One region of the Kocuria sp. KKT182 genome, then DNA from elsewhere that is predicted to be linked to it. Evidence: predicted binding sites of a transcription regulator. Region 1 holds the regulator's gene; each other region holds the start of a gene.
The links. Region 1 encodes LexA, which represses DNA repair genes until DNA is damaged. Its sites were predicted from a motif close to TCGAACANNTGTTCGA; they were not measured.

Region 1 (6,573 bases):
CGGGCAGCGGCTGATGACCGCCAAGGTGGCCGAGGCCCTGGACCGGGGCCGGCACCTGCTGGTCCAGGCGGGGACCGGCACCGGCAAGTCCCTCGCGTACCTGGCCCCGCTCGTGGAGCACGCCCAGCGCGCGGACAAGCCGGTGGTCGTGGCCACCGCGACGCTCGCGCTGCAGTCGCAGATCGTCGGCCGGGACGTGCCGCGCCTGCTGGCCGCCCTCGAGGGCGAGCTCGAGCGGGACGTGGACGTGGCCCTGCTCAAGGGCCGCAGCAATTACGCGTGCCTGCACAAGATCGAGGGCGGCTACCCGTCCGACGACGAGCCCGGCGCGCTCTTCGCGCTGCCCGACGCCGCCCCGCACCCCGGCCCGCCGCAGCCCGAGGCCGCCGAGAACCCCGGGCGGCTGGGGCAGGAGGTCCAGCGCCTGCGCGAGTGGGCCCGCGAGACCGGGACCGGCGACCGGGACGAGGTGCTCCCCGGGGTCAGCGACCGCGCCTGGCGCCAGGTGTCGGTCACGGCCAAGGAGTGCCTGGGCCGCAGCTGTCCCCTGGTCGAGGACTGCTTCGCGGAGCTCGCCAAGCAGCGGGCCGGTGAGGCCGACATCGTCATCACCAACCACGCCCTGCTCGCGATCAACGCGTTCGAGGGCATCACGGTGCTGCCCGAGCACGACGTCGTGGTCATCGACGAGGCCCACGAGCTCCAGGACCGGGTGACGGGCGCCGTCACCGGACAGCTCTCCGCGGCGATGGTCCGCTCGGCCGCCGCGTCCGCGCGCAAGCACACCTCCGCGAGCCCCGACTCGCTCACCGCCGGGGCCGCCAACCTCGAGGCCGCCCTGATGGGCGCTCCCGCCGAGCTGCTGCACCGCGGCCTCGGGGACGCCCAGGCGGCGGCCGTGGCCCAGATCCGGGACGCCGCCCGCACCGTGATGACCGAGTCCAAGGCAGGTCCCGGGGAGAAGGACGGGGACGCCGGCCGGCAGATGGCCCGCTCCCGGGTGAGCGACGTCCTCGACCTGGCCGAGCGGATCCTCGCCGCCGAGGAGCACCGCGAGGTGCTGTGGATCTCGCGCCAGGGCGGCTGGGAGCCGGGCCGCGGCTACGTGCCCGCGGAGGACACCGACCCGGCGACCCTGCACGTGGCCCCGCTCAGCGTGGCCGGCACCCTGCGGGAGGGGCTCTTCGACGGGCGCACCGTGGTCCTCACCTCCGCCACCCTGTCCGTCGGCTCGTCCTTCGACTCCGCCGCCGGCGCCCTCGGCCTGCGGGGCGAGGGCGCCCCGCGCTGGGAGGGCGTGGACGTCGGCAGCCCGTTCGACTACCCGAAGCAGGGCATCCTCTACCTCGCCAAGCACCTGGAGAAGCCCGGCCGCCGGCTCACGGAGGCCCAGCTGGACGAGATGCTGGCCCTGCTGGAGGCCTCCAGGGGCGGGGCCCTCGGGCTCTTCTCCTCCCGCCGGGCGGCGGAGGAGGCGGCCGAGGCGCTCCGCGGGCGCACCGACCTGCCGATCCTGTGCCAGGGGGAGTCCTCGCTCGCGGGACTCGTCCAGGAGTTCACCGACGACCCGGCCACGAGCCTGTTCGGCACGATGAGCCTGTGGCAGGGCGTCGACGTCCCGGGGGCCTCGTGCCGGCTCGTGATGATCGACCGGATCCCCTTCCCGCGCCCGGACGACCCGCTGGCGAGCGCCCGCAGCCGCGCCGCGGAACGGGCCGGCGGCAACGGGTTCATGTCCGTGTCCGCGACGCACGCGGCCGTGCGGCTCTCCCAGGGGGCCGGGCGGCTCATCCGCGCGGGCGGGGACCGGGGCGTCGTGGCGATCCTGGACTCCCGGATCGCGACCGCCCGCTACGGCGGCTTCCTCCGCGGGTCCCTGCCGCCGCTGTGGACCACCACGGACCGCCAGGTGGTGCTCGGCGCCCTGCAGCGGCTCTCCGTGGGCTGAGCACGTCCGGCGGACGCCCGGGGTCTCCCCGGACCGCGCCGGGCCCGCACGGGGTGCGGACAGCAGGAGGTGTCCGGACGGCGGCCGGCCCGGACGGCAACGGGCCCCCCCACCGGCGGCGGAGGGCCCGGGTGCCGGGGCGTGCGGCGGCTCAGAGGCTGCGCAGCACCGAGACGACCTTGCCCATCACGGTGGCGTGGTCGCCGAGGATCGGCTCGTAGCGCGTGTTCTGCGGCAGCAGCCAGGTGTGGCCGTCCCGCTGGCGGAAGGTCTTGACCGTGGCCTCGTCGTCGAGCAGGGCGGCCACGATGTCACCGTTGTCGGCGGCGCTCTGCCGGCGCACCACCACCCAGTCGCCGTCGCAGATCGCGGCGTCGATCATCGAGTCGCCCTTGACGCGCAGCATGAACAGCTCGCCGTGCCCGACCAGCTGGCGGGGCAGCGCGAGGACGTCCTCCACGGACTGCTCGGCCGTGATCGGCCCGCCGGCGGCGATGTGGCCCACCAGGGGGACCATCGTCACGTCCGCCGAGGTGGACAGCTCGGCCACGGCGTTCTGGGCGGCGGGACGAGCGGTCCGGCTCGCCGGTGCCGCCGGGGCCTCCTGCGACGGCTCGGCGGACTCCGCCCCGGCGGTCCCGCGCAGCTGCAGGGGAGTGAGCACCTCCATGGCCCGCGGGCGCTTGGGGTCGCGGCGCAGATAGCCCAGCTTCTCGAGCTGGGCGAGCTGGTGGGTGACGCTGGAGAGCGAGGCCAGGCCCACGAGGTCCCCGATCTCCCGCATGGACGGCGGATAGCCGTGCTCGGCGATGGAGCGCTGGATGGCCTCGAGGATGGTGCGCTGGCGCACGGTGAGCCCGCGGCTGCGCGAGCGTGCCCCGGGGCGGGCGCCCCGGGCGCGGGGCTCCTCGGGGGTGGGGGGCTGGGCCATGGGAGCGTCGTCCTTTCCCGTCCGGCTGCAGGTGCCGCAGCCGGTCTGCGCGGTCCCGGTTCCGATGTCGGACCCGGGTGGTTCGATGGGTCCCGGTCGGCAGGCGCAGGGGATCCGCAGCGCGCGCCGGCCGGGGGCCCGGACCTGTCCTCAGCCTAGGCGACACGCCGTGTGTGTTCAAACATATGTACGACCCGCTGTCGACAGCATTCGCAGACACGTGCTAGACATGGGTCATCGGTATTCGAAAGTATGTTCGATCGAATGGAGGCCCGCGAGGGTCGTCGACCGGACCGGTGTTCGAGATCGCCCGCTCCGTGCGGGAACGTCAAGGAGTTCATGTCATGAGTGCCAGTGCCACCCTCACCGCCGTCGTCGCCCGCCGCCGCGAGTCCGCAGGATCCGCCCGGGGGCTCGGCCGTGCGCTCCGGCGGGCCCGTCCCGGCCGCTCCGCGTCCCGCACCCCGCTGACCCTGACCCGCCGCGGCCGCCTGGTGTTCCTGGGGCTGCCCGTCCTGGCCGGCTCCGCCGCCCTGGTGGTGCTCGCCGTGATCTTCCTCGTCCCCTCGACGGCCACGGCCACGAGCGCACCCGTCCCGGGCTCCGGGACCGAGCAGACCACCGTGTTCCCCGGGCAGAGCCTGTGGGAGCTCGCCGTGGCGGCCGATCCGGACCGGGACCCGCGGGAGGTCATGGACGAGATCGTGGAGCTCAACGACCTGGACAGCTCCGTGCTCGTGGCCGGCCAGCTCCTCGAGGTCCCGGCCGCCTGAGCCGCCCGCCCGATCAGCACGCCCCGCTCTGTACGCCCCGCTCTGTACACCCCGATCTGTACGCCCCGGGCGGAGCACTAAACTGTCCGGGTGACGCAGAACCTGGACCGACTCAACGCCCTCCCGCTCCGCGACGACCTGCGCGGCAAGACGCCGTACGGCGCCCCGCAGCTCGACGTCGCCGTGGCGCTCAACACCAACGAGAACACTCATCCGGTCCCGGCGGACGTGCACGCGGCGATCGTCCGGGAGGTCACCGAGGCGGCCTGGACCCTCAACCGGTACCCGGACCGCGAGTTCACCGCCCTGCGCGAGGAGCTCGCCGCGTACCTCGGCCACGGGCTCGGGCCCGGGAACCTGTGGGCGGCCAACGGGTCCAACGAGATCCTGCAGCAGATCCTGCAGGCCTTCGGCGGCCCGGGCCGCACCCTGCTCAGCTTCGTCCCCACCTACTCGATGTACCCGCTGCTGGCCTCCGGCACGCACACCGGCTTCGTCGCCGGGGAGCGGGCGGCGGACTTCGGCCTGTCCGCGGAGTCCGCGGCCGAGCAGGTGCGCCGGCACCGCCCCGACGTGGTCTTCCTCTGCTCGCCCAACAACCCGACCGGCACCGCGCTGGGCTCGGACGTGGTCACCGCCGTGTACGAGGCGGGGGAGGAGTTCCGCACCGTCGTGGTGGTCGACGAGGCGTACGCGGAGTTCTCCCACGGCGGCACCCCCACCGCGCTCACGCTGCTCGAGGGCCGGCCCCGGCTGATCGTCTCCCGCACCATGAGCAAGGCGTTCGCGCTCGCCGGCGCCCGCCTCGGCTACTTCGCGGCGGCGCCGGAGGTCGCCGACGCCGTGCGCCTGGTCCGGCTGCCGTACCACCTCTCCGCCGTCACCCAGGCCACGGCCCTGGCGGCCCTGCGCCACTCGGAGTCGCTGCTGGCCAACGTGGAGGACATCAAGGTCCAGCGCGACCGGATCGTCGACGAGCTCAAGCGGATCGGGCTGGAGCCGGCCGAGTCGGACTCCAACTTCGTGTTCTTCGGCGGCATGGAGGACTCCCGGGCCGTGTGGGGGGAGCTGCTCGAGGACGGGGTGCTCGTGCGGGACGTCGGGATCCCCGGCCACCTGCGCGTCACCGCCGGCACCGAGGAGGAGACCACCGCGTTCCTGACCAGCATGGAGCGGATCGTCTCCGCCGGCTGAGGGGCCCCGGGGCCGGGTCCTCCCGACCCGGATAGCATGGAGGCAGACCACCACCACCGGGCCCGGGGCGCCGCCGTGCGTCCCGGCCCGGACCACCCGCGGCCCACCGACGGCCGTGCCGCGCCCGCGAGGAGTTCCCACCGAATGAGCGACCAGACCACCACCGGCACCCGTGCGCCCCGCCGCGCCGCCCTGGAGCGGCGCACGAGCGAGTCCACGGTGTCCGTCGAGATCGACCTCGACGGCACCGGCGAGAACGACATCGACACCTCGGTGCCCTTCTACGACCACATGCTCACCGCGCTGTCGAAGCACTCCCTGATCGACATGCGGATCCGGGCGACCGGGGACACCCACATCGACGTCCACCACACCGTCGAGGACACCGCGATCGTCCTCGGGGACGCCCTGCGCCAGGCGCTGGGCGAGAAGGCCGGGATCCGCCGATTCGGCGAGGCCACCGTCCCGCTGGACGAGGCCCTGGCCAACGCCGTGGTCGACATCTCCGGCCGGCCCTACGCGGTGCACACCGGCGAGCCGGAGGGCCAGCAGTACCATCTCATCGGCGGGCACTTCACCGGCTCCATGGTCCAGCACGTCTTCGAGTCCCTGGCCCACCACGCCGGGATCTGCCTGCACGTCACGCTGCTGGCCGGCCGGGACCCGCACCACATCGCCGAGGCCCAGTTCAAGGCCCTGGCCCGCGCGCTGCGCCAGGCCGTGGAGCCCGATCCCCGGGTCCGCGGCATCCCGTCCACGAAGGGGGCCCTGTGAGCACCGACGGCACCACCGCGACGGACGGCACCACCGCGACCGACGGCGCCGGCCGGCCCACCGTCACGGTCCTCGACTACGGCGCCGGCAACGTGCGCTCGGCCGTGCGCGCCCTCGAGGCCGCCGGCGCGGACGTGGTGCTCAGCGCCGACCCCGAGGCGGTGCTCGACGCCGACGGCCTCGTGGTCCCCGGCGTCGGCGCGTTCGCCGCCGTCATGGACGGTCTGCGCTCCGTGGACGCGCTGCGCCTGATCGGCCGCCGCCTCGCCGGCGGACGGCCCGTGCTGGGCATCTGCGTGGGCCTGCAGGTCCTCTTCGACTCCGGGGTGGAGCACGGCCAGGAGACCGAGGGCATGGGCGAGTGGCCCGGCGTCGTCGAACGGCTGAAGGCCGACGTCGTCCCGCACATGGGCTGGAACACGGTCGACCCGCCCGAGGGCAGCGTCCTGTTCCGGGGCATCGAGGACCAGCGCTTCTACTTCGTGCACTCCTACGGGGTGCAGGAGTGGGACTTCCCGCAGAGCATCCAGAAGATGCGGCCGCCGCAGGTCACCTGGTCCGACCACGGCGGGCGCTTCATCGCCGCTGTGGAGAACGGGGCCCTGTGCGCCACGCAGTTCCACCCCGAGAAGTCCTCCGAGGCGGGCATCCAGCTGCTGCGCAACTGGCTCGGCACCCTGCCGCGCACGGGACGCCTCGACCACCTCAAGGCCGGCGACCCCCTCGGCGGGGACACCCTGGCCGGCCGGCCGACCCTGGAGAGCCAGGACGGCGCCGCGTGAGCGCGGCCGTCGTCGTCATGGTGCTCGGGGCGTTCGTCGCCGGCGGCGCCATCTCGTTCCACCAGCAGCGCAAGCCGCTGTGGACGGTCGTCCTCCTGGCCGCCGTCGCGGCGGCCCTCGTCGGCTACGGCTGGTACGCCTGGTTCCAGGGCCGCTGAGCCCCGGGCCCAC
Region 2 (6,573 bases), 730 kb from region 1:
CGGTGGTCGCGCTGGGCCTGGTCTACTACGCGGCCGTGCCCGGCACGCGGGCCCGGCGGGCAGCGGGGTGAACCGCGTCCGGCACGACGACGGGGCCCCCGTCACCAGAACGGTGACGGGGGCCCCGGAGTCGATCGGGTGCGATCAGATGCGGTCGCGGCGATCGTCGTCGGTCAGGCCGGTGCCGCGGTTGCGGTCGGTCAGGCCGGTGCCGCGCTCGGCGTCGGTCTCGACCTCGACCTGCTCCTTGCGGACCTCGGCGTCGACGCGCTCGGTGTCGCGGACGGTCTCCTTCTCCAGGCCGACCTTCTCGACGCCCACGGTCTCCTTGGCGACGACGGGACGCTCCTCGTGGAGGGTCACGTCGACGTCCTCCTCGCCGATGGTGCCGGCGGTGGCCTCGGTGCCGCTCAGCGGGGTGCGCTCGACACGGACCTCTTCGCGCTCGAGGGGCACGTCCACGGACTCGTTCTCCGTGACCACGTACTTGCGCAGACGGGCGCGGCCGGTCTCCTGGCGCTCCTTGCCGACGTGCAGCTGCTCCTCGTGGCGGACCACGCCGTTGTCGACACTGTCGGTGCGGTCACGGTCGGTGAGCCCGGCGGTGCGGTCGCGGTCGGTGTCGACGTCGGTGATCCCGGCAGTGCGGTCACGGTCACGGTCGGTGTCGGCGTACCCGTCGTTCTCGGGGTAGCCGGCAGTGCCGGTCGCCGGGACGGCGTTGCGGTCGGTGTCCGCGGCGTAGCGGTCGTCGCGGTCGGCGAGACCTGCGGCGCCGGCGGTCCCGGCGGTCCCGGCGGCACCAGCGGTGCCGGCAACGCCGGCGGTGCGGTCACGGTCGGTGCGGTCGCGGTCGTCGGTGCCGGAGTAGTTCATCTTGTAGTAGCGGTAGATCTCCTCCTCCTCGGCCGGGGAGAGGTGCTGGTCCGCGTCCACGTTCGGGGCGTCCTTGACGACGTCCTTGGTGTAGGGAAGGACGAGGCGGTCGCCGTCCTGCTGGGCGCCGTCGGCGGGGACGAAGCTCTCCTTGGTGCCGAAGAGACCGGTGTTGACGGTCACGAAGGTGACCTCTTCGGTGTTGTCGTCCAGGAAGACCTGCTCGACCTTGCCGATCTTGTCGCCGTCCGACCCGTAGGCGGTGGCGGACAGCAGTGCGTTCACGTCGTACGTAGCCATGAGAACTCCTTCTCTATTCTGCGAGGCAACGGGCTCCCCTGGACGGGGGGCTCGCCGCGGACGATCTCCGCCCGGGGAGGCGGGGTGCAGCTCGTCCGCTGTTATTAGTAACCATACTGGCAATCAGTTCGCTGGCCAATGGCTTCACCGAGAGTGAAACCCCTGGATCCGGACGGTCTCCCTGCTCATCCTGCCCCGGCTCCCCGCAGGCTAGGCGGGGCCGCGGCGCGCACCGCGGCCGGGGTTCCGGGGTCGGCGAGGTCCCAGGCCTGCTCGGCGCTGATGCTGATCCCCCGGGGCCCGGTGCGCCGCGTCCGGCCCCGCACCAGCAGCATCCGCGTGCCGAACAGGTGCTGCCCCGAGCGGGCCTGGGCGTCGGAGAAGAAGGCGCAGTCCACCGCGCCCGTGCCGTCGTCGAGGCTGACGAAGACCACCCGCCGGCCGCTGCGCATGGGCGGGGTCATGGTCGAGACCCGCACCCCCGCCACGAGCACCTCGGACCGGTTGCGCAGCTCCAGCAGCCGCTCCGCGGGCGTGACCCCGAGCTCGCCGAGCAGGGGCGCCCAGCTCTCCAGCAGGTGCGCCGAGACGTCCACCGCGAGCAGGTCCAGCTCGGTGCGGACCTTCTCCGCCAGGGTGGGCTCGGGGCGCTCCGCGGGTAGGGCGCGCAGCTCGAGGTCCCCGAGCGGAAGGGCCAGCTGTCCCTCGACCTCCCCGGCCGGCCGGGCGGGCCGGCCGCTGTCCGCCCGGGCCCGCAGGGCGTGCACAAGGTCGGCGCGGGACGCGGGGCCGCCGGAGCGGCGCAGCAGGCCGTCGAAGGCCCCCACGGCGGCGAGACGCTCGAGGGTGCGCCGGGCGGGACGGGCCCGCTGCCGCAGCTCGGCGAGCGAGGCGTAGGGCTGCCCCGCCACGATCCGGCGGACCTCGGCCCGGGAGACCCCGTGGATCCCGGTGAGGGCCAGGCGCACGCCCAGGCGGGCGGGGTCGTCGTCGAGCCGTTCCACCCGGTAGTGCTCGTCGGAGCGGTTGACGTCCACGGGCAGGACGGGGATGCCCATCCGCCGCGCCTCCCCCACGAGCAGGCGCTTGGGGTACATCCCGGGATCGTGCTCCCACAGCCCCGCGAGGAACGCCTCCGGGTGGTGGGCCTTCAGCCACGCGGACTGGTAGGTGGGCACCGCGAACGCCGCGCCGTGGGCCTTGCAGAAGCCGAACGAGCCGAACGCCGCCAGGGTCTCCCAGACCCTGTCCACCACATCCAGGGGGTAGTCCCGCGCACGGGCCCGCTCGCGGAAGAACTCCTCCACCTCGAGCTGGCGCTCGGAGCCCAGCCGGCGGCGCAGCTCGTCGGCCCGGGCGAGACCGCATCCGGTGAAGGTGTCGAGGATGCGCAGGACCTGCTCGTGGAAGACGGTCACGCCGTGGGTCTCGGCGAGGATCGGGTCGAGGGACGGGTGGATCGAGACGGGCGCGGACCAGCCGTGGCGGTGCTCCAGGTAGGGGCGCACCATGTCCGAGTGCATCGGCCCGGGACGGAACAGGGAGATGTCCACGATGAGGTCGCGGAAGCTCGTGGGCGCCATCTTGCCGATGAGCTCGCGCTGGCCCGGGGACTCGATCTGGAAGCACCCCAGGGTGTGGGTCGAGCGGATGAGCTCGAACGTCCTCCCGTCGTCCACGGGGATCGCCTCGAGGTCCAGGCGGGGCCGGTCCGGGTGGGTGCGGGCCACCTCGTCGACGGCGTGGGCGAGCGCCGACTGCATCCGCACGCCGAGGATGTCGAGCTTGAGCATGCCCATGGGGTCCATGTCGTGCTTGTCGAACTGGCTCATGGGCATCCCCGTCCCACTGGACTGCACCGGGGTGCGGTCCAGGAGGCTCAGGTCCCCCAGGATCACCCCGCACGGGTGCATGGAGATGTGTCGGGGCAGCCGGTCCAGGCGCTCGGTGAGGTCCACGAGGAGGTCGAGCTGCTTCTCCTGGGCCACCTGCTCGGCGAAGTCCCGCAGCTCCGGCTGGCGGGCGATGGTCTCCCGCAGCGCCGAGGCCGGCAGGTGCCACAGCTGCTTGGCCGCGCCGTCCACGGTCTCGGGGTCGATGCCGAGCGCCAGCCCGGCGTCCCGGACGGCACCGCGGGCCCGGTAGGCGTTCTGCATGCTCATGAGGCTCACCCGTTCGGGGCCGAAGCGCTCGAAGATCCGCCGGTAGACGCGGTGGCGCTCGGCCGACTCGACATCGATGTCGATGTCCGGGAGGGTCGAGCGGTCGTTGGAGAGGAAGCGCTCGAAGAGCAGCTCGTGCTCGAGCGGGTCCACCTGGGAGACGTCGAGCAGATAGTTGACGAGCGAGGACACCCCCGAGCCGCGGGCGGCGTGGCGGACCCCCATCTGCCCGATCATCGCCGAGACCTCGGCCACGGTGAGGAAGTAGGAGGCGAAGCCGAGGTCCTCGATCACCCCCAGCTCCTGCTCCAGCCGGTCCCGCACGGCCCGTGTCATGCGGCGGCCCGGGTAGCGGCGGCCCAGCCCCGTCTCGCACCGGGCCCGCAGCTCTGCGGGCGCCGGCCGGTCCAGGCCCAGCACGGAGGCCTCGGGCACCACCGGCCGCCCCCAGCCGCAGTCGGCGACCGGGTCCAGCCGGCACCGGTCGGCCACCCGCTGGGTGCCCGCCAGCAGGGCCGCGGCCCCGGCCGCGCCGAGGTCCGCGGCCCGGGCGATCTCCGCGGCGAGCGCGCGCATCTGCCGGGCGGACTTGAGCCAGCCCTGGCCGTTGGGCTGCAGCGGCTCCGGCGCCGTCGTCCGTCGGGACGTCCCGGTCCGCCCGGTGGCCCTGCCGCCGGGGGCGTGGCCGGCGCGCGCCCCGAGGGTCTCGAGCGGGGTGAGGGCGCGGGCGGCGTCGAGGACGTCGGCGGTGGCGGCCTCGGCGGGCGTGGCGTAGCGCACCGCGTTGGTCAGCACGGGGGTCAGCCCCGCCTCGAGGGCGGCGCGCAGCATCCGGGCCGCGTGGGAGGTGCTGCACGCCGTGCCGGGGGCGGCGAGGTGCGAGACCACCTCCACGGCGAGCGCCGGTGCGGGGAGCAGGGTCCGCCACCGGGCCAGGGCGGCGCGCCCGGTGCGGTAGCGGCGGGCCGCGAGCTCCTGCCCGACGTCGGAGGAGGGCCCGAGCAGGACGGTCAGGACCGGCTCCCCGTGCCGGGGCGAGTGTGCGGCGGCCGCGATCTCGGCGGCGGTCACCCCGGGCGGGCCCGCTGCGGCGTGGGCGGTGGAGACGAGCCGGCACAGGGCGGCGTAGCCCGCACCGGCGGTGCCGCCGGCCGCCAGGACCACCACGCGGCCGAGGGCGCGCTCGCGGCCGGGGTCCAGCAGGGCGAGGTCGGCCCCCAGGACCGGGTCGATGCCGTGCTCCCGGCACGCGCCCAGGTGCTTGATCGCGCCGTAGAGCCCGTCCCGGTCGGTGCAGGCGAGCGCGTCCGCGCCGTCCGCCGCGGCGGCGGCCGCCAGGACGGCAGGTCGGCTGACCCCGAAGTGGGCGCTGAAGGCGGTGGCGACGTGCAGGTGCGGAAAGCTCACGCCCCCATTCGAATACGTGTTCGAATCTTAAGTCAATTGCAAACCGCCGGGGCCGCGAGAACTCCGGCTCCTGGGCGTCCGTGGCGGCGCACGCCGGCCCAGGAGGACGCCGGACCCGGGCGGGACACGATCCGCCCACGGCCCGCAGGGGCGCCGCGCACGGGGACGCCCTCGTTCCGGGACGGGGGATGCCGCACTTCTGTGGCATGTTGTTTCCTGCACCCACGGGCAGGACCGAGGGGCCCGCACCCCCGCCGCACGGACGCAGGAGGAGACGACGATGGACGTCCGGCAGCTCATGTACTTCCTGGCCGTGGTGGACCACGGCGGCTTCACCCGCGCCGCGGAGCAGCTGCTCATCGCCCAGCCCTCCCTGTCCCAGACGATCAAGGGCCTCGAGCGGGAACTGGGGGTGCCGCTGTTCCACCGGATCGGGCGGCGGGTGGTGCTCAGCGAGGCCGGCGAGGAGCTGGTGGGCCCGGCCCGGGTGGTGGTCCGGGACCTGGAGGCCGCCCGGTCCGCCGTCGACGACCTGCGCGGGGTGCGCAGCGGCCGCCTGGACGTGGTCGCCATGCCCTCCCCCGGCGTCGAACCGCTCACGTCGATGATCGCCGCCTACGCGCGGGCCCACCCGGCCGTGACGGTCAGCGTGGACGCGGCCTTCACCCCCGAGGAGGTGGCCGACGCGGTGCGCACCGGCCGCGCCGAGATCGGCGTCCTGGGCTCGGAGCACCCGTTCCGCTCCGCCGAGGTCGAGGTGATGCACCTGGAGCAGCAGCCCCTGGTGCTGATCGTGGCACCGCAGGCGGACACCTTCGGTGACGGGCACGCCATCCGCCGGGAGGACCTGGCCGGGCACCGGGTGGTCGTCTCCCAGCAGGGCTCGCTGATGCGGCGGCTGGTCGACGACGCCCTGGCCGGCGGGGTGCCGGTCGAGATCGCCGCCGAGGTCGCCCACCGCACCTCGGTCCTCCCGCTGGTGCTGGCAGGGGTCGGGCACGCGGTGCTGCCCTCCTCCTGGACCCCGCTGGCGCGCGCCGCAGGGCTGCGGGTGCTGCGGATCGAACCGGTCACCGTGCTGCACGTGGCCGTGCTCAGCCGCCCGGCGCACCTGACCCCGGCCGCCCGAGCGTTCCTGGCGGTCGCCGCCGAGCACGCGGCCCGGCACGCCGCGGATTGCTCCCGGGCACCGGAGGGAACGGCGCCGGACCGGGCCGAGAGGGCGGGCCGGCCGGAGGGGACGGCGCCGCAGGACGCGCCGCGGATCGTGTCATAGGGGATTCCTATCCGGGGGATGGGATTCCGGTCTTGGACCTCACGGTGCTCGGGGCGCTCTACTGGAACCCGGTGCCGCACTGCGCTGCGGACACCACGACCAGAGCACCCGAGAAGGAGAGCACCCCATGGCCGAGCACCAGGTCTTCACGATCGCCTCGATCCCCGCCGACGGCGTGGGCCCGGAGGTCGTCGCCGCCGGCCGCACGGTCCTGGACGCGGTGGCCGAGCAGTCGAACGGGGCGTTCTCCTTCGACTGGACCGAGTTCCCCTGGGGCAGTGCGTACTACGCCCAGCACGGGGTGATGATGCCGGCCGACGGGCTGGAGACCCTCCAGGACTTCGACGCCATCTACTTCGGCGCCGTGGGGTGGGAGAACGTCCCCGACCACGTGTCCCTGTGGGGGCTGCGGCTGAACATCACCCAGAACTTCGACCAGTGGGCCAACATCCGCCCCGTGCGCTTCCTCCCCGGCGTGGTCTCCCCGCTGCGCAAGGCCGACGACACCGAACTGGACTGGGTCGTGGTGCGGGAGAACAGCGAGGGCGAGTA
Region 3 (6,573 bases), 740 kb from region 1:
TCATCCCCCACGTCCTCCTGGACCGCCTTGCGCAGGTAGTCCTGGGGCGAAGCGAGCTCGGCCATGGTCACGGGGTCGAAGACGTTGGTGCGCCACTGGTCGAAGGCGATCGCGCGGGCCTGCTCCGGGGAGGGCGCCCAGCTCAGGTGCACCTGCAGCGCGGTCCGCCCGGTGCCGCCGGCCTCGCGCCAGGCCTCGAGCATCCGGCGCAGGTCCTCGAGGGGCTGCTGGACGGTGATGAACCCGTCGGCCAGGGGGGCGAAGCGGCGGACCGTCGCCGGGGTGAGCGCGGCCACGCGCAGGGCGGGCAGGACCTCCGGCGGGTCCCAGACCCGGGCGCGGTCGGCGTGGAACGGCTCGCGGCAGGACACCTCCTCGCCCGCGTGCAGCCGGCGGACGGCGTCGAAGCTGCTCTCGAGGAACCGCTGCCGGTGCTCCTTGGCCGGCCAGTCCGGGGTGACGGCCCGCTCGTTGAGCTTCTGCCCGCTGCCCAGGGCGGTCCAGATCCGACCGGGGAACATGCGGGCGAGGGTGGCCGTGGCCTGGGCGGTGACCACGGGGTGGTAGCGCCGGCCCGGGGCGTGCACGAACCCGAAGGGCAGGTCCGTGGTGGCCAGGGCGGCGCCCAGCCAGGACAGGGCGAACCCGGAGTGGCCCTGGTGCGGCGACCATGGCTCGAGGTGGTCCGAGCACATGGCGGCGCCGAAGCCGGCCTGCTGGGCGTGCTCGACGTCGCGCAGCAGCTGCTCGGGAGGGATCTGCTCGTGGGAGGCGTGGAAGCCGATCGTCGCCATGGGGTCCTCCGGTCGAAGGCGGGAACAGGACAGTGGGATCAGGTCACGGGGATCAGGTCACGGGGATCAGGTCACGGGGATCTGGACAGCAGGAGAGGGAGGACGGGACCGGGTGGGGACGGGTGCCGGGTCAGCCGGCCGCCGCCCGGAGGTCCTCGGCGGGGGTGCAGACGTTGCGCAGCTCGCCGATGCCCTCGATCTCGGTGACGACCTCCTGGCCGTCCCGCAACCAGATCCGGCGGGGCTTCTGGGCCAGGCCCACGCCGGCGGGAGTGCCGCAGGCCACGAGGTCCCCGGGCTCGAGGGTCAGGAACCGGCTGAGGTACTCGACCAGCTCCACGGCGGAGAAGATCATCCGGTCGGTGCCGGAGTCCTGGTGCCGCACGCCGTCCACGGTGCAGCGGATCGCCAGTCCCGCCTCGGGGTCGATCTCGTCGGGGGTCACCACCACGGGGCCCACCGGGGTGGTGCGGTCGAAGTTCTTGCCCTGGAACCACTCGGAGGTCCGGCCCTGCCAGTCCCGCACCGAGATGTCGTTCATGATGGTGTACCCGGCGATCGCGGCCCGCGCCTGGTCCGGCGTGGCGTGGCGCAGGGGCGAGCCGATCACCACGGTGAGCTCGGCCTCCCAGTCGATCTTCTCGGACTCCTCCGGCATGGCGATGGGGTCGGTGGGGCCGATGAGCGCGGTGGCGTACTTCGCGAAGATCGTGGGGTGCTCCGGGATCTCCTGACCGACCTCCTCCGCGTGGTCGTAGAAGTTCAGCCCGGCGCACAGGATCTTGCCCGGGCGCAGGACGGGCGTCGCCAGGTCCTCCGGGGCCGGCGCGGGGCCCGGCTCCCCCGGCAGCCGCAGGTCGCCCCCGGCGAGGAGGGCCCCGACGTCGGGGACGGGGAGGTAGACGGTCCGCCCGTCCTCCTGCCGGAAGGCCTGGGTGGTGCCGTCTCGTCGCACGGTGCCGAGTCTCACGGGTGCTCCCTCACGTTCTGCGGTGCGGTCTCCACCGACGATCCTATGCACCTCCGGCGGGAGGGTGCACCGCGGCGGCCTACGCGCAGCGCACCACGCGGATCCCCGAGGCGCTCGTGGCGGCGAGCAGCCGCCAGCGCCCGGTGTCGAGGGTGTGGACGAGCTCGAGGGTCAGCAGCTCGGAGCGGGTGTTCAGCTGCACCTGGACCCGCCACATCTGCTGGTCCACCGCACCGATCCCCCGGTCCTTGGGCAGCCGCGCGTCCTCGGACCACCAGGCGCGGCGCTCGTACCAGCGCACGGGTCCCTGGGCCACCAGGTAGTCCCGCCCGCGCCAGCGCACGCCCACCGGCACCCCGTCCGTGTCGCAGTCCACGTCGACGCTCTCCGTCAGGAAACCCACGACGGCTCCTCTCTCCCTCGGCCCGGCGCCCGTCCCCGGTGCGCCCTGTTCCCTGGAAGCTAGAACACCTGTACGACACGCTAACCCGGAAGAGCGCGGAAAAGGAACAGGTGTTCCCGTGAAGTCCCCGCTCCGACCTGGCCGTTCACTTTTGCGATCGAGGACGGCGAAGCATGGACAAGCCCAGCGAAATGGATACGCTGAATGCACGGAGGGCCTGCCCTGCGCGGCCCTCCCGGACGTCCCCTGTCCCTCGTCCGCCCCGCCGGAGCAACCGGCGTCGACCTCACGGAGGCCTTCCATGACCGGAACCATCACGCTGATCGCCCACACCGCGGCGAACACCAAGAAGCCCGCGGTGAATCTGCGTCCGTCCGGCCCGGAGGACGCCGAGAGCCTCGCCCAGCTCTACTACTCCTCCTACGAGCAGGGCGGGGTCTCCAGTCTGGAGGAGGCCCGCCAGGTGATCCGGGGAGTCTTCGACGGGGAGTACGGGCCCTTCCTGCCCGAGGCCTCGCCGGTGGTGGTCGACGACGACGGGACCGTGGTGGCCGCCGCGCTCGTGCTGTCCCGGCGGGTCGGCGACGACCTCCCTGACGTCCCCTACATCTTCGAGCTGTTCACGGCGGCCTCCCGCCGCCGCCAGGGCCTGGCCGAGCAGCTGGTGCGCTGCGCCATGGGCACCCTCTACGACAACGGCTACGACCAGGTCAGCCTGCGGATCGCCGAGGACAACGCGGCGGCGCTCGCGCTCTACCTGACGCTCGACTTCAACCGGTGGGTCCCCGAGACGGACGACGTCTGAGCCCGGCGGGCGCTCCGGACCGGGGGACGCCGGAGGGGACGCCGGCACGAACAGGGCCCGGCACCCGGCCGTGGAAGAGGCCCGGGACCCGCGATGCGGGTCCCGGGCCTCTTCTGTGACCGGCTCAGAGCGAGAACTCCTCCCGGACGGGGGGATCGGCGGCGATGTCGACGAATCGCGCCCAGCGGGGGCGCACCGCCACGAGCCGGGTGCTGTCCTTGTCCGTGGCCCCCGGGTGCCGGGACTCCAGCACCTCGCCGGCGTCCTGCGCGGCGGAGCCCTCCAGCACGGCGGCCTCGCCCTCGAGCTGGAACTCCTGGCCCGTCCCGGAGACCACCACGAGGGAGACCCGGGGGTCGGCGAGGAGGTTGGCGTACTTGCGGCTGCGCTCGTTCGTGCCGAAGACCAGCCGCCCGTCCCCGAGGGCCGCGAGGTTGATCCACGCGGACTCGGGGCAGCCGGCGCCGCTGTTGGTCGCCACGACCCCGCCGCCGTGGGCGCGGACGAAGGCGGTGACCCGGTCCACGGGCTCCCGGGGGCTCAGAACAGGCTCCGCTGCGGCTCGACGAGCTCCGGGGAGTTGTTGCGCACGTTGCCGACCGCCGGGCCCACCGGGTCGAGCACCCAGCGGGCGGCCGTCCGGTGCGCCTCGGCCCGGACCAGGTCCACGAGCTGCGGGGCGTCGTCCTCCCCGGGGCGCAGCCAGTCCCCCACGTGCTCGGGCGCCAGCGGGATCGGCATCCGGTCGTGCAGACCGTGCAGCTCCGTGAGCACGGGGTGCTCGTCGGAGGGCTCCGGGGAGTCGGTGGTGAGGATGGAGCAGGACAGCAACCAGGTGCTCCCGCCGCCGTCCCTGCCCGGCTGCAGGGCCGCGGAGTGCAGCTCCGTGCCCTCGGGCACCCGCCACCACTCGTAGATCCCGGCGAACCAGATGGTCTCCTCCGGATCGGCCGGGTGGACGTAGTAGGGCTGCTTGCGCCCGCCCTTCCCGGCGCCGGGCTCCTTCTTCCACTCGTAGTAGCCGTTGGCCGGGACCGCGCACCGGCGGGCCCGGACCGCCTTGCGGAAGGACGGCTTCTCGAGGACGGTCTCCGAGCGGGCGTTGAACATCTTCGACCCGACCGCCGGGTCCTTGGCCCAGCCCGGGACCAGTCCCCAGCGGGCCACGTGCAGCTCGCGCACCAGCTCCCCGTCGTCCCGGCCGTTCCCGCCGGTGAGGCGTTCCAGGACGATCGGCACGTCGGTGGTGGGCGCGGTGTTCCAGTTGGCCCGCAGCCGCTCGGTGTCGGCCTCGCCCAGGCTCTCGTCCGGGACCGCCCCGGTCGCGGCGACGAGGTCGCCCACGGCCCGGGCGATGACGTAGCGTCCGCACATCTGCTGCCTCCTCGGTCTGCCCGGCCCGCGGCCGGGGCTCAGTCGGTGAGCGGCCCGTACCCCAGGTACCGGGAGTACATGCCGTACACCTTGCGGATCCCGCGCTCCACGTCGGCCACGGTGGTGCCCGGGCGCAGGTCGTCCACGGCCCCGGCGGTGGCCGGGTCCCAGTCCAGGTCGAGGGCCGAGTAGACGTCGGTGAGCACCGAGCGGATGGGCTCGGACTGCTCGACCACGAGCACGGTGCTGAAGTACCAGGCGCCCGCGACCACCCGCTGGGCCGTCCCGGCCAGCTTCACCTTCCGGCCCGGGGTGGACGACGACGCCGGGTGTGTCCCGTGCACGCTGTGCTCGCCGGCACAGTACTCGCCCGGGATCTCGCCGACGTCGGCCTCGACCTCGAGCTCCTCCAGGGCGGCCACGATCATGTCGCCGAAGAGCCGGTAGCGGTCCTGGATGCCCGAGGTGGGGTCCTCGGCGGCCTCGAGGTGGTCGATGATCAGGCACCCGCCGTGGTAGGCCGCGGCGCGGCCCCCCACCTTGCGGACCAGGGGCTCGAACCCGCTCTCGCGGGCGGCCCGGGCGGCGTCGGGGAAGCCCGGGCGCAGCTCGTCCCGGCGGCCGAAGGCGACCGTGGGGGCCGGTTCGTACAGGCGCAGGACGGGCCCGCTGCGGCGCACGTCGGCGAGGAGGGTCATGGCGCTCTCGTAGTCCTGCTGGGCGCCCAGGGACTCGCGCTGGCGGAGAAGTTTCATGCTGGCCCCAGTCTAGTGGCGGATCCGGACGGTCCTGCGGCAGGTCACGCCCCGGTGATCCCGCTGCCGCGGAACCAGCGCCCCAGGGCCAGGGCGCTGAGCTCGACCTTCTCGGCCCACGCGACCGCCTCCTCGTCGGCGGCGTCCGAGACGTGCTTGACCATCCGCAGCGGCACGCCCAGGTGCCGGCAGGCCACCGCGATCGCCCAGCCCTCCATGTCCACGAGGTCCGCCCGGGCGGCCAGGGCGTCCCGGGCGGGTCCGCCGGCCACGAAGGAGTCCCCGGTGGCGAGCACGGGGCCGTCGCCGCCGAGCTCGATGACGTTGTCCACGGGGATCCCGGCCGCGCGCAGCAGCTCCTCGTCCACGTCCCGGTTGATCATCCGGGAGGGCTCGAGCACCCCGGTCAGCCCGTGCTTCAGGGCGCCGGCGCTGCCGATGTTGAGCACCGTCAGCTCCGCCCGGCGCGCGGGGTCCGGGCAGCGGGTCAGCACCGCCTCGGTGGTGCGCACCGCCGCGGCCGACATCCCGACACCGGTCAGGACCAGGTCGATGTCCTCCGGGAAGTACTTGGTCTCCAGGGGGTGGGCGGCGAGAACGAGCAGCTGTGGCACCCCGTCACTCTATCCGCACTCCCTCCCGCTCCCGCCCGGCCTGACCTCCCGGCGGGGAGGTCAGGCCGGGCGGGTGGTGAACAGCGCGGCGAGCCGCCGGTCGGAGTCCGCCTGGGCGTCGAGATCGTGCGCGCCACCCGTCACGAGCAGCTCGTCCGCCCCGGTGCGCGCGAGCAGCCGTTCCAGCTGGTCCCGGACCTCCGGGGCCGTGCCGTGGACGGAGGACGTGAGGGTCTCCTGCACGAGGGCCCGCTCCCGGGCCGTGAGCCCGTCCGGCTCCGCGGGCCGTGCGGGCGCCAGGGGCGGGAACTCGCCCCGCGTGCGGGAGGCGGCCAGGGCGCGGGCCTCGGGCAGCAGCAGTTCACGGGCGGCCGCGCGGGTCCGCGCCACCGCGACGTTCGCCGAGACCACCGCGTAGGGCTCCGGCCACCACGACGACGGGCGGAACTGCGCGCGGTACCGCTCGAGCACCGCGGCGCCGCCGCCGGGGCCCTCGCGGAAGATCGCCGGGCCGCCGAGCACCACGGCGAGTCCCGCCCGGGCCGCGGTCTCCACCCCGGCGCCGGTCGCCAGGACGAAGACCGGCGTGGCGGCGTGGTTGCGGGGCCGGGCGGTCACCGGGGCCGCGCCGGAGAGGTGCGCGAGCAGCTCGGCCAGGTCGTCCCCGAAGCGGTCCGCGGCCTCCTTGCCGGTGCGCAGCGCGTCCCGGACCGCGGCGGTGAAGCCGAGGGAGCGGCCCACGCCGAGGTCGATCCGGCCGGGGTGCAGGGCCTCGAGGGTGGCGGCCTGCTCGGCGACCACGAGGGGCTGGTGGTTGGGGAGCATGATCCCGCCGGAGCCGATCCGGAGACGTCGGGT

Region 2: the regulator LexA is predicted to act here: its motif matches at 4,754-4,769, upstream of ACZ2G1_RS04045 (DNA polymerase III subunit alpha).
Region 3: the regulator LexA is predicted to act here: its motif matches at 2,228-2,243, upstream of ACZ2G1_RS04080 (DUF6504 family protein).

What each region holds. Positions count from the first base shown of each region.
Region 1 covers NZ_CM145757.1:157,264-163,836, forward strand. The annotation lists gene ACZ2G1_RS00680 (ATP-dependent DNA helicase) at 1-1,948, shown strand, start outside; gene lexA (transcriptional repressor LexA) at 2,100-2,879, opposite strand; gene ACZ2G1_RS00690 (LysM peptidoglycan-binding domain-containing protein) at 3,224-3,652, shown strand; gene ACZ2G1_RS00695 (histidinol-phosphate transaminase) at 3,743-4,846, shown strand; gene hisB (imidazoleglycerol-phosphate dehydratase HisB) at 4,991-5,620, shown strand; gene hisH (imidazole glycerol phosphate synthase subunit HisH) at 5,617-6,402, shown strand; gene ACZ2G1_RS00710 (hypothetical protein) at 6,399-6,560, shown strand.
Region 2 covers NZ_CM145757.1:890,131-896,703, forward strand. The annotation lists gene ACZ2G1_RS04035 (MFS transporter) at 1-71, shown strand, start outside; gene ACZ2G1_RS04040 (PRC and DUF2382 domain-containing protein) at 145-1,176, opposite strand; gene ACZ2G1_RS04045 (DNA polymerase III subunit alpha) at 1,362-4,745, opposite strand; gene ACZ2G1_RS04050 (LysR family transcriptional regulator) at 5,026-6,021, shown strand; gene ACZ2G1_RS04055 (tartrate dehydrogenase) at 6,149-6,573, shown strand, end outside.
Region 3 covers NZ_CM145757.1:899,070-905,642, forward strand. The annotation lists gene ACZ2G1_RS04070 (TIGR03885 family FMN-dependent LLM class oxidoreductase) at 1-794, opposite strand, end outside; gene ACZ2G1_RS04075 (fumarylacetoacetate hydrolase family protein) at 925-1,764, opposite strand; gene ACZ2G1_RS04080 (DUF6504 family protein) at 1,844-2,167, opposite strand; gene ACZ2G1_RS04085 (GNAT family N-acetyltransferase) at 2,469-2,972, shown strand; gene ACZ2G1_RS04090 (pyridoxamine 5'-phosphate oxidase family protein) at 3,097-3,498, opposite strand; gene ACZ2G1_RS04095 (SOS response-associated peptidase) at 3,513-4,346, opposite strand; gene ACZ2G1_RS04100 (lipoate--protein ligase family protein) at 4,385-5,101, opposite strand; gene ACZ2G1_RS04105 (nucleosidase) at 5,146-5,715, opposite strand; gene ACZ2G1_RS04110 (MsnO8 family LLM class oxidoreductase) at 5,776-6,573, opposite strand, start outside.